Rhodovastum atsumiense: one gene and its partners. The protein of the gene in region 1 interacts with the protein of each later gene in a pairwise test. Links are inferred from orthologs where the notes say so. Each region holds a gene or a part of one and is shown in the gene's direction. Other genes may lie near its edges.

Region 1 (4,388 bases):
AGCGGGCGCGCACCGCCGCATCGCTGACCTGCGGGCCGATTTCGCGGTGGAACAGGGCGGATTGCAGCGCTTCCTCGGCGGCGCGGGCCATCTGCCGCTGCACCTGCGGATCCTTGTCGAGCCCCTGCCTGGTGGCGAGCAGGGCCACCGCCTTGCGGTCCACCAGCTGGTCGACCAGGGCGGGATAGAGCATCTGCGGCGGCATCGCCCGGTACTCGGGCGGCAGGGACTGGATGGCCCCCTGGACGTCGGAGAGTCGGATATCGGTGCTGTCCACCCGCGCGACCACGGGGTCGGCGGCGGCCGGCGGGGCGGAAGGGGCCGGCGCCTGGGCGCGGCCGGACACGGGAGCGGCGACCGCACAAAAGGCCGTCAAGGCCAGGATCGGTGCGGTCCTGGAGAGATGCCGCATGCTATGTTCCTTCTGAAAGCGGCCGGAGTTATGGCCGAAGCGTTCCCCCCTCACAACCTGCCGGGGGCCGTTTGCGGCGCGGAGCTGACGCCTGCTCGTTGACCGCGCACCGGTTGGGTCCTATCTGACTGGCCTGCCCAACACGAAGAATGGGGGGTGGGCGGCTGTGCGGCGCGCGGACGGGTCGTTCGCCGGGCCGCAATTGCCGTGCCGGCCCCAGGAAGGCTTTCCATGTTCGCCCGCTTCGCCCGAGCCATCTTCGGCACCTCGAACGACCGTGCGCTCAAGGCCTATCAGCGCCGGGTGCCGGAGATCAATGCCTTCGAGCCTGCACTGGCCGCGCTGTCGGACGAGGCGCTGCGCAACAAGACCATCGAATTCCGCGAGCGCCTCGCCAACGGGGCGACGCTCGACGAGTTGTTGCCCGAGGCCTTCGCGGTGGTGCGCGAGGCTTCCAAGCGCACGCTCGGCATGCGCCATTTCGACGTCCAGATGATCGGCGGCATGGTCCTGCACGAGGGCCAGATCGCCGAGATGAAGACCGGCGAGGGCAAGACCCTGGTCGCCACCCTGCCCGTCTACCTGAACGCGCTGGCCGGCAAGGGCGTGCACATCGTCACGGTCAACGACTACCTCGCCAGGCGCGACGCCGAATGGATGGGGCAGATCTATACCTTCCTCGGCATGTCCGTAGGCGTCATCGTGCACGGCCTGGAAGATACCGAGCGCCGCGCGCAATACGCCGCCGATATCACCTACGGCACGAACAACGAGTTCGGCTTCGACTACCTGCGCGACAACATGAAATATCGCCTGGAAGATATGGTCCAGCGCGATTTCTATTACGCGATCGTCGACGAGGTCGACTCGATCCTGATCGACGAGGCGCGCACGCCGCTGATCATTTCGGGTCCGGCCGAGGATTCCTCCGATCTCTACCGCACCGTCAACGCGGTGGTGCGCGAACTGGTGAAGGACGAATCGACCTACGAAAAGGACGAGAAGTTCCGCACGGTCACGCTGACCGAGGAAGGCACGCCCCGCGTCGAGGAAATGCTGCGCGAGGCCGGCATCCTCACCGAGGGCGGGCTTTATGACATCGCCAACGTGTCGGTCGTGCACCACGTGCAGCAATCGCTGCGCGCCCACACCCTGTTCGCCCGCGACGTGGACTATATCGTGCGCGACGACAAGGTAGTGCTGATCGACGAGTTCACCGGCCGCATGATGGAAGGCCGCCGCTTCTCCGAGGGGCTGCACCAGGCGCTGGAGGCCAAGGAAGCCGTCACCGTCCAGCCGGAGAACCAGACCCTCGCCTCGATCACCTTCCAGAACTATTTCCGCCTCTTCCCCAAACTGGCCGGCATGACCGGCACGGCGATGACCGAGGCCGACGAGTTCGCCGAGATCTACCGTCTGGGGGTGGTGGAGATCCCCACCAACGTGCCCTGCATCCGTCGCGACGAGGATGACGAGGTGTATCGCACCGCCGCGGAAAAATACGAGGCGGTGGCGAAACTGATCGAGGAGGCGCTCACGCGCCGCCAGCCGGTGCTGGTAGGCACGGTCAGCATCGAGAAGAGCGAGATCCTCTCCGAGATCCTCAAGAAGAAGAAGGTCCCGCACCAGGTGCTGAACGCGCGCTACCACGAGCAGGAAGCGCAGATCGTCGCCCAGGCCGGCGCCCCCGGCGCGATCACCATCGCCACCAACATGGCCGGCCGCGGCACCGACATCAAACTCGGCGGCAATTTCGAGATGCGGGTGAAGAACGAGGCGGCCGGCCTCGCCGATCCCGCCGAGCGCGCCGCCCGCGAAGCCACCATCCGCGCCGAGATCGAAAGCGGCTACGAGACAGTGAAGCAGGCCGGCGGCCTGTATGTGATCGGCACCGAGCGGCATGAAAGCCGGCGCATCGACAACCAGTTGCGCGGCCGCTCCGGCCGCCAGGGTGACCCGGGCGCGTCACGCTTCTTCCTCAGCCTCGAAGACGACCTGATGCGCATCTTCGGGTCGGACCGCATGGGCGGCATGCTGACCCGACTCGGGCTGAAGGACGGCGAGGCCATCGTCCATCCCTGGATCAACAAGGCGCTCGAGAAGGCCCAGAAGAAGGTCGAGGCCCGCAACTTCGACACGCGCAAGAACGTGCTGAAATATGACGACGTCATGAACGACCAGCGCCGCGAGGTGTATTCGCAGCGCCGCGAGTTCATGAAAGCGTCCGACGTGTCCGACACCCTCGCCGACATGCGCGCCGAGGTGATCGCCATCATGGTCGCCCGCCGCATTCCCGAGAAAGCCTACGCTGAGCAGTGGGAATCGGCCGAGCTTGCCGAGGACGTGCGGCGCCTGCTCAACCTCGACCTGCCGATCGTCGAGTGGGCGCGCGAGGAAGGCATCGACGAGAACGGCATCCGCGAACGCATCGAACAGGCGGCGGACGCGGCGATGGCGGCGAAGGCGGCCAATTTCGGGCCGGACCTGATGCGCTTCGTCGAAAAAAGCCTGCTGCTGCAGACGCTGGACGCGGTGTGGAAGGAACACCTGCTCGCCCTCGACCACCTGCGCCAGGGCATCGGCCTGCGCGCCTACGGCCAGCGCGATCCGCTGAACGAATACAAGACCGAGGCCTTCGCCCTGTTCAACGGCATGCTGGACGAGCTGCGTGAACGGGTGACCTCGCTGGTGGCGCGCGTCGAACTGGCTGGCGACGCCCCTGCCCCGACCGAACTGCCGCCGCTGCCCCGCGACATGGTGGCGAGCCACCCGGAACCGGCCATGGCCCTGGCCGGCGGCGACGTCGGCGATTACGACGCCGCCACCAGCCGCGTGACGGCCATGCCGATGCGGACCGACACGGTGGACCCGAAGGACCCGGCCACCTGGGCCAACTCCCCGCGCAACGCCCCCTGCCCCTGCGGCAGCGGCAAGAAGTTCAAGCACTGCCACGGGCGGACGATGTAACTGCCCATAAGCGTTAGGAAAGGCCAGGGCTCCGCCCTGGACCTGCCAAGGGCCACAAGGCCCTTGGATCCCATTCTCGCTGCGCGGCAAAGCAAGTGTAGGGCGGATAAGCGCAGCGCCATCCGCCATCGCAAGATGGCCACCTCGTGGAGCGTTGCGTTGGCGGATGGCGCTGCGCTTATCCGCCCTACATGACTGGACCGGCCAGGAGCCTTTTGGACCTTGGTCGGTCCAAGGCGGGACCTTGCCCTTCTAAACCAGCCGCCCGTCGACGATCCGGATGCGACGATCGGCGGTCGCCGCGAGTCCTTCGTCGTGGGTCACCGCGATGACGGTGCGTCCCTCCCGCGCGAGATCGCGCAGGATCGTGAACACGGCGGCAGCGTTGCGGGTATCGAGCGCCCCGGTCGGCTCGTCGGCGAGCAGGAATTCCGGATCGTTGGCCAGGGCGCGCGCCACCGCGGTGCGTTGGCGTTGCCCTCCCGAGAGGGCGTCCGGCCGCTTATGCGCGACCGGCAGCATGTCGAGCGCCCCCAGCAGCGACTCGGCGCGGGCGTGCATGTCGCCGGTGTGGAATCGCCCGAGCTGGCGCATCGGCAGCATGACGTTTTCCAGCACGGTGAATTCCGGCAGCAGGAAATGGAACTGGAAGACGAAGCCGAAGCGTTCCAGCCGCACCCGTGCGCGTTGCTCGCCGTCGAGTTCCGCGGTGGACGCGCCCTCGACCAGCACATCGCCGCCGGTCGGCGGATCGAGCAGGCCGAGCAGGTACAGCAGCGAGGATTTGCCCGAGCCGGACGGGCCGGTGATGACGGCGAAGTCGCCGGGGGTGAAGTCGAGGTCGATGCCTTCCACCAGGGTGGTGGGCACCGGGCCGGGCAGGATCCGGGTCAGGCCCCTTGCCTGCAGCGAGGGCTGCATCACATCGCCCCGCGGATGATGGTCAGCGGATCGCTGCGGGCGGCGCGGCGGGCGGGCAGCCAGGAGGCGGCCAGGGCCGAGACGAAGG
Region 2 (3,954 bases), 4.5 Mb from region 1 along the record:
CGGCGCCTCGAAGCCGGCACGGGCCTGTTCCCAGACGGCGCGCAGGTCGTCGTCGGAAACCTGCACGTCCTTGGCCACCGTCTCCGGGGAGAGCACCACCACCTTGATGTGGCGCAGTTCCGGGGTGGAATACTGGTCCTTGTGGTTCTCGTACCAGCGGGTGAGCTGGGCCTCGGTCGGGGCGTCCGGGGCGGGCGCGGCGGCGAAGGGCAGGTCGACCGCGTCGGCGGTTCGCTTTTCCTGCTGGAAGGCGTGCACCTCGCGGGTCAGCACATCCGGCGAAACCGCGCCGGCGCGCACCGCCTCCAGCAACTGGCGCTGCAGGATGTCGAGGCGCAGCAAGGCGAGAAAACGCGGCTCGCTCAGGTTGTTGTTGCGCAATGCCTGCTCGAACATCGAACGGTCGAACTTGCCATCGCTGCCGCGAAAGGCGGGGATGGTGAAAACCGCCTGGCGCAGCGCCTCGTCGGGCACGGCGAGGCCCAGCGTCCCGGCGGCGTCGGTCAGCGCGGCCTGGGTGATGAGGCGGGCCAGCGTCTGCTCGGCGATGCCGCGGCGGATTTCCGGGGTGGTCTCGGTGCGGCCGCCGAACATGCGCTGCACCTGGGCGAGCTGGCGCCGGTAGGCGTCCTGCAACTCCGTGATTTCGATGCGACGGCCGGCGACGGTCGCGACCGCGGTGTCACGGCCGACGGTGTTGATCATGTCCCCCACGCCCCAGATCACGAAGATCCCGACGAGGAAGAAGAAGAACAGGCGTGCCGGCCAGGTGCTCAGGCCGCGGCGAAACGTTGCGAGCATACGGGAATCCCAGCGAGAAGCGCCGCACCATAGGTCCGCGACCCTTGGTTTGCCAGCCTCCCTGCGGTAGTAACGAGGGGAACAAAGGGAAGGGGAGAGGAATGCGCCAGCTCATTGCCGGCAACTGGAAGATGAACGGCCTGGTTGCCGATTCACTGTCGCTTGCCCGCGCGGTGGCCGACGCTGCGCCCGGCCTGGCCTGCGACCTGCTGGTCTGCCCACCTGCCACCGTGATCCGTCCGGTGGCCGAGGCGCTGGCGGGCAGCGTGGTGGCGGTGGGGGGGCAGGATTGCCACACCCACGCGAATGGCGCCCATACCGGGGACGTTTCGGCTGCGATGCTGCGCGATGCCGGGGCGGCCTGGGTAATCCTGGGCCATTCCGAGCGGCGCACCGACCATGGCGAGACCGATACGCTGGTCCGGGCCAAGGTGGCGGCGGCGGTCGGGGCGGGGCTCACGCCCATCGTCTGCGTGGGCGAACTGGAGGCCGAGCGGCTGGCCGGGCGCGAGCAGGAGGTGGTCGGCCGGCAGATCCGCGGCTCGCTGCCGGAGGATTTCGCCGGGGTGGTGGCCTATGAGCCGGTCTGGGCGATCGGCACCGGGCGCACGCCCACCGAGGCCGACGTGGCCGCCATGCACGGTTTCATCCGTGCCGAGCTGGTCGCGCACCTGGGCGAGCGGGGGCAGTCGGTGCGCATCCTTTACGGTGGGTCGGTGAAGCCGTCCAACGCGGCCGCGCTGATGGCGGTGCCGGAGGTGGGCGGGGCGCTGGTGGGCGGCGCGAGCCTGGTGGCCGCCGATTTCCTCGCCATCGCCAGGGCGACCCACGGGGGCTAGGGCCGGGCGGGCCGGCGCCCTCCTCCGGGGGCGGCGCCGGTCCCTCAACCGCCTGACGATATGACCTGCGGGGCGCCGATATCGCCCATGCTTTCCTTCCGGCGCCATTGCCGCTAGAAGGCGCCGCCGCCTTTCCGGGGACCACCATGACCACCGTGCTGCTGCTGATCCATCTGTTCGTCACCATCGCGCTCATCGGCGTGGTGCTGATCCAGCGCAGCGAGGGCGGAGGGCTCGGGGTAGGCACCTCGCAGGGCATGGGCGCGTTCATGAGCGGACGCGGCACGGCCAACCTGCTGACCCGCACCACCGCCATCCTGGCGACCATCTTCTTCGTTCTCTCGCTGGTGCTGGCGCTGCTGAACAAGGGCACCACGGTGCGCCGGTCGATCCTCGACACGCCGCCGGCCACGGCGCCCGCCCCGGGCGGCGCCCCCGCGCTGCCGGCCCCCGGCACCGCCCCGGCAACCCCCGGCGCCACCGCTCCCGCCCCGGCGACCCCCGGCGCGCCGGCTCCGGCCCCCGTCGCCCCCGCGACCAAGGCACCGGCCGGGCCCGCCGTCCCGACCAACTGACATTCGCCTCTCCCGTCCCGGACTGCCGGGGCGGCGGCAGGATTCGTAACGAAACCGAATCGGCGTCGGATACGGATATTCGCAGGCGTATCCGGCGTTTTACGGAGGCAGGGAGCCGGTTTCGCCGGCTCCATGTCGTTTTGTAACGGCGGCGTGGCGACGCATCGGGGCTCGCGGACTCGTGACGAGCGGGGGAGCCGCCGCGTGGCGCCGCACGGCCCGGCCAGCCGCCGCTTTCGCCGTCACCTCGCAAAGCATGGAGTTCCGCCGTTTGCCGGCCTGTTCATCGCGCGCCTTCCGCAATGATCCCGCCAGGGGCATCGCCCTGCTGACATACCCGTGCACGGCGCGCACGCCTCCCATCCAAGCCCAACCGCAACGCGCGGTTTCCGTCGACTCGATGGCACCGGTATACTGACCTCCCATGACCCGGTTCGTCTTCATCACCGGCGGCGTGGTTTCCTCGCTTGGCAAAGGTATCGCATCGGCCGCCCTCGGCGCGCTGCTGCAAGCCCGTGGATACTCCGTTCGCCTGCGCAAACTCGATCCTTATCTCAACGTCGACCCGGGCACGATGAGCCCGCTGCAGCACGGCGAGGTGTTCGTAACCGATGACGGGGCGGAAACCGACCTCGACCTCGGTCATTACGAGCGCTTCACCGGCGTGCACGCCAAGCGGTCGGACAACGCCACCACCGGACGCATCTACTCCGAGGTGATCGCGCGCGAGCGTCGCGGCGATTATCTCGGCGCGACCGTGCAGGTGATTCCGCACATCACCGATGCCATCAAGGAGGCGATCACCCGCGACGCCTTCGACGATGCGGGCAATCCGGTCGATTTCGCCCTGATCGAGATCGGCGGCACCGTCGGTGACATCGAAAGCCTGCCGTTCCTGGAAGCCATCCGCCAGCTCGGCAACGAACTCGGCCCGCAGGGGGTGATGTTCGTGCACCTGACCCTGGTGCCCTACATCCCCTCGGCCGGCGAGTTGAAGACCAAGCCCACCCAGCATTCGGTCAAGGAATTGCTGAACGTGGGCATCCAGGCGAACATGCTGATCTGCCGCTGCGACCGGCCCATCCCGGCGAACGAGCGGCGCAAGATCGCGCTGTTCTGCAACCTTCGTCCCGAAGCGGTGATCGCCGCGCTCGACGTCGACACCATCTACCAGGTGCCGATCAGCTACCATGCCGAGGGCATCGACCGGGAAGTGCTGCGGCATTTCGGCCTGCCCTTCGACACCGAGCCCGATGTCTCGCGCTGGCAGCGCATCGTCGACACCGTCCGTGCGCCGGAAGGCGAGGTGAAGATCGCGGTCGTCGGCAAGTACACGAACCTGCTCGACAGCTACAAATCCCTCGCCGAGGCACTCGCGCATGGCGGCATCGCCAATCGCGTGCGGGTGAAGCTCGACTGGATGGACAGCCAGATCTTCGAGAAGCCCGATGCGGTGGCGCGGCTGGAAGGGGTGCACGGCATCCTGGTTCCCGGCGGCTTCGGCGAGCGCGGCACCGAGGGCAAGATCGAGGCGGTGCGTTTTGCCCGCGAGCACCGCGTGCCGTTCCTGGGCATCTGCTTCGGCATGCAGATGGCGGTGATCGAGTGTGCCCGTCACCTCGCCGGCTTCCCGCACGCTTCCTCCACCGAGTTCGGTCCCTGTGACGAGCCGGTGGTCGGGTTGCTGACCGAATGGGCGCGCGGCAACCAGATCGAGCGCCGCGCCGCCGATACGGACC
Region 3 (4,087 bases), 250 kb from region 1 along the record:
TCAACCGCAACGGTGCCTCCACGCTCAAGCTTGGCTATGCGCGCGGGGTGGCGTTGCTGGTGCCGGCGCTGGCGGGGATCTCGGTGGCGGAGTACGGCGCCATGGCGGTGAAGCAGTCGGTGGTCGGCACCGGCGCCGCGAGCAAGGATCAGGTGCAGATGATGGTGCGCCGGTTGCTGCCGGGGGCGCTGATCCGGCGCGCGGACGCGGCGGATGCGCTGGCGGTGGCGATCTGCCATGCGCATCACCGCGCGACGGCGCGGCGCTGGGCAGGGGTGCGATGATCGCGCAGCTCCGTGGCCGGGTCGAGCAGATCGAGGCCGATCGCTGCGTCATCGACGTGAACGGCGTCGGCTATCTGGTGCAGGCCTCCACCCGCACCCTGGCCATGCTGCCGGCCGGCGAGATCGCCACCGTGCTGGTCGAGACCCAGGTGCGGGAAGACGCCATCACCCTGTTCGGCTTCGCCGAGGCCGCCGAGCGGGAATGGTTCCGGCTGCTGACCACGGTGCAGGGGGTGGGGGCGCGGGTGGCGCTGAATATCCTCTCCGCCCTCTCGCCACGCGATCTGGTGGGGGCGATCCAGGCGGGCGACCGCGGCTCGCTGACGCGGGCGCAGGGCGTGGGGGCGAAGCTCGCGGTGCGGCTGCTGACGGAATTGCGCGAGAAGGCTGGCGGCATGCCGGTGGGGGTCGGCTTCTCGCCGGTGCTGCCGCCGCCGGTCGGCGGGGTGGAGGCGGATGCGCTGTCCGCCCTGTTGAACCTGGGCTACCGCCGGCCGGAGGCGGCGGCGGCGCTGGAGCGGGTGATGCAGCGGCTGGGCGATGACGCGGCGCTGGACGCGGTGATCCGCGAGGGCCTGAAGGAACTGGCAAGGTGAGCAAGGACGATCGCCCCGTCTCCCCCGCGCGCGCCGAGGAGGATGCCGCCGAGGCATCGTTGCGGCCGCAGACGCTCGCCGAGTTCATCGGCCAGAAGGCGTCGCGGGAGAACCTGTCCATCTTCATCCAGGCCGCGCGCGCCCGCGGCGAGGCGCTGGACCACGTGCTGCTGCACGGTCCGCCCGGCCTGGGCAAGACCACGCTGGCGCAGATCGTGGCGCGCGAGCTGGGCGTCGGCTTCCGCGCCACCTCCGGCCCGGTGATCCAGCGCGCCGGCGACCTCGCGGCGATCCTGACCAACCTGCAGCCGCGCGACGTGCTGTTCATCGACGAGATCCACCGGCTGCAGCCGGCGATCGAGGAAGTCCTTTATCCGGCGATGGAGGATTTCCAGCTCGACCTGATCATCGGAGAAGGGCCGGCGGCGCGCAGCGTGCGCATCGACCTCGCGCCCTTCACCCTGGTGGGCGCCACCACGCGGGCGGGGCTGCTCGCGACTCCGTTGCGGGATCGATTCGGCATCCCGCTGCGCCTGGTGTTCTACACGCCGGAGGAACTGGAACTGATCGTGCGCCGCGGCGCGCAGAAGCTGGGCTTCGGCCTGACGCCGGAGGGCGCGTCGGAGATCGCCCGGCGCAGCCGCGGCACGCCGCGCATCGCCGGGCGGCTGCTGCGGCGGGTGCGCGACTTCGCCCTGGTGCAGGGCGACGATCCGGTGGACCGCCCGACCGCCGACGCCGCGCTGCGGCGGCTGGAGGTGGACCGGCTGGGGCTCGATGCCATGGACCGGCGCTATCTGCGCCGCATCGCCGAGCACCACCATGGCGGCCCGGTCGGGGTGGAGACGCTGGCGGCGGCGCTGGCCGAGGCGCGCGACACGCTCGAGGACGTGGTGGAGCCCTTCCTGATCCAGGAGGGCCTGGTGCTGCGCACCAGCCGCGGGCGCATGCTGGGCGAGCGCGGCTGGAAGCATCTGGGGCTGCCGCCGCCCGCGGGCACGCAGCCGACGCTCGATCTGCTGGGAGAGGAAGAATGAGCGAACGATACGAATCGGCGTCGCAACCGGGCGGCCATCGTTATCGTTTGCGTACCTATTACGAGGACACCGATGCCGGCGGGGTGGTCTATCACGCCAACTATCTGCGATTCGCCGAGCGGGCGCGAACCGAAGCGTTGCGCGACGCCGGCGTTCCGCACGCGGAAATGGCATCACAGCATGGCCTAATCTTCATGGTGCATCGTCTCGAAGTGGATTATCTCGCACCGGCGCGGCTGGACGATGCGCTGGTGGTGGTGACGCGGGCGGTCTCGGTGCGGCCGGCCTCCGTGCAGGTGCGCCAGTCCATCTTCCGCGAGGGTGAGGAACGACCACTGGCGGTGCTGGAGGTGCGGCTGGCCTGTGTGCGGGCTGCCGACCAGCGCCCCGGGCGAGTGCCGGCCCGCTGGCATGACGCCCTGGTGTCGCTTTCGTAAGGCCACGAATCGGCCGTAATGCCAACTGTATGAGGTCGCGCGCGGCCGGTGGTCGCGCTGCTGTTGAGGGGAATGGCGGAATTGGACCGGGCGGTTGACGCGGTGAACATCGGAACGGCGGCCGGCGACCTGTCGATCCTGAGCCTGTTCTTGCAGGCCGACATTGTCGTCAAGCTGGTGATGATCCTGCTGGTGCTGGCCAGCGTGTGGGTCTGGGCGATCGTGTTCGAGAAGATCACCACCCTGCGTCGGGTCAACAAGGCGGCCGACAGCTTCGAGGACCGGTTCTGGTCCGGCGGCAGCCTCGACGAGCTGTTCGAGGACGAGGGCGCCAAGCCCACCCATCCGATGGCGACCGTCTTTGGCGCCGCGATGGCGGAATGGCGCCGTTCGGCCCGCGTGGCCGGCGCCGACGTCGCCCGCAGCGGCGTGCGCGACCGGGTGGAGCGGGCGATGAACGTCGCCATCCAGCGCGAGATGGAGCGGATGGAGCGCTGGATGATCTTCCTGGCCTCGGTCGGCTCGACCGCCCCCTTCGTCGGCCTGTTCGGCACGGTCTGGGGCATCATGCATTCGTTCTCGGCGATCGCGGCGATGCACAACACCAATCTCGCCGTGGTGGCGCCGGGCATCGCCGAGGCGCTGTTCGCCACCGCGATCGGCCTGGTCGCGGCCATTCCGGCCGTGCTGGCCTACAACAAGATCAGCACCGACCTCGCGCGCTTCGCTGCCCGGCTGGAACAGTTCGCCACCGAGTTCGGTGCGATCCTGTCGCGCCAGAGCGAGGAGCGCGCCTGAGGTAAGGAGAGACGACGATGGCCGCATCCCTGCAGGGTCCCGGACGGGGCCGCGGCCGCTACCGGCCGCTCGCCGAGATCAACGTGACCCCGCTGGTCGACGTCATGCTGGTGCTGCTGATCATCTTCATGGTGACGGCGCCGCTGATGAGCAGCTCGGTCAATGTCGACCTGCCCAAGGTCAACGCCACCCCGATCAACCAGGACAACGAGCCGCTGCAGGTTTCAGTGAATGCGCAGGGCCAGGTGTTCCTGATGGATTCGCAGGTGGAACTGTCTGAACTGGTGGCCAAGCTGCAGGCGATCGCCCAGGACCAGAAGGACCGGCGCATCTTCGTGCGCGGCGACCGCGGCAACACCTATGGCCGGATGATGGAGGTGATGGGCACCATCATCCAGGGCGGCTTCACCAAGGTCTCGCTGCTGACCGAGCAGGTTTCCGGCAAGGCCGCTTCCTCGGCGCCGGGCGCGGCACCTGCCGTTACCGCGCCGGCCCCGGCCAGTGCGCCGGCCCCGGTGGGCGCGGCGCCACGCCGGCAGGGCCGCGGCTGAGGCCAGGCAGACGACAGCCCGGCCAGGTGGTGCTTTGCCCATGTTCACGCCCGTGACCCGCCTTCTGTTCTGGTGGCGGACTCGTACCCCGCTCAGCCGCAGCGCCGCCGTCTCGGCGCTGCTGCATCTGCTGGTTTTCCTGCTGCTGGTGACCGGCCTCAATATCCGCATGCCGGAAGAGCCGCCGCTGATGGAGGTGGAACTGGCGATGGAGACGGCCGAGCAGGGGCCGCCCCAGGAAGCGCCGAAGGCCAACGTGCCGAGCCCGCTGCCGGCGCCCTCTTCGCGGCCGGCGCCGCAGGTGACGCCGCAGCCGCCGATTCCGGAGCCGCCCAAGCCGCAGCCGGTCGAGCCGCCGCCGCCTCCTCCTCCTCCGCCGCCTCC

What was found. The genes of interacting proteins can lie anywhere in the genome.
Region 2: the proteins of secA (region 1) and secG interact in binary tests that used the Escherichia coli proteins (3 or more experiments, as listed by UniProt). The link is inferred for Rhodovastum atsumiense from one-to-one orthologs.
Region 3: the proteins of secA (region 1) and ybgC interact in binary tests that used the Escherichia coli proteins (3 or more experiments, as listed by UniProt). The link is inferred for Rhodovastum atsumiense from one-to-one orthologs.

What each region holds. Positions count from the first base shown.
Region 1 is NZ_OW485601.1:5,772,270-5,776,657, forward strand. What follows is about bases 280-3,579. They hold secA (preprotein translocase subunit SecA), read left to right. Parts: upstream 280-643; coding sequence 644-3,379; downstream 3,380-3,579. Other genes in these bases: NBY65_RS26035 (peptidylprolyl isomerase), read right to left, coding at 280-412. In the rest of the region: more of NBY65_RS26035, read right to left, coding at 1-279; NBY65_RS26045 (ABC transporter ATP-binding protein), read right to left, coding at 3,632-4,300; NBY65_RS26050 (ABC transporter permease), read right to left, coding at 4,300-4,388. UniProt on the Escherichia coli protein: Required for protein export, interacts with the SecYEG preprotein conducting channel.
Region 2 is NZ_OW485601.1:1,266,097-1,270,050, reverse strand. The notes cover bases 635-3,500. They hold secG (preprotein translocase subunit SecG), read left to right. Parts: upstream 635-1,786; coding sequence 1,787-2,215; downstream 2,216-3,500. Other genes in these bases: NBY65_RS05590 (CTP synthase), read left to right, coding at 2,640-3,500; tpiA (triose-phosphate isomerase), read left to right, coding at 903-1,640; NBY65_RS05605 (peptidylprolyl isomerase), read right to left, coding at 635-801. Also shown: more of NBY65_RS05605, read right to left, coding at 1-634; more of NBY65_RS05590, read left to right, coding at 3,501-3,954. UniProt on the Escherichia coli protein: Subunit of the protein translocation channel SecYEG. Overexpression of some hybrid proteins has been thought to jam the protein secretion apparatus resulting in cell death; while this may be true it also results in FtsH-mediated degradation of SecY.
Region 3 is NZ_OW485601.1:6,017,759-6,021,845, reverse strand. What follows is about bases 635-3,633. They hold ybgC (tol-pal system-associated acyl-CoA thioesterase), read left to right. Parts: upstream 635-1,913; coding sequence 1,914-2,354; downstream 2,355-3,633. Other genes in these bases: tolR (protein TolR), read left to right, coding at 3,170-3,633; tolQ (protein TolQ), read left to right, coding at 2,427-3,152; ruvB (Holliday junction branch migration DNA helicase RuvB), read left to right, coding at 877-1,917; ruvA (Holliday junction branch migration protein RuvA), read left to right, coding at 635-880. In the rest of the region: crossover junction endodeoxyribonuclease RuvC, read left to right, coding at 1-284; more of ruvA, read left to right, coding at 281-634; more of tolR, read left to right, coding at 3,634-3,703; NBY65_RS33930 (hypothetical protein), read left to right, coding at 3,744-4,087.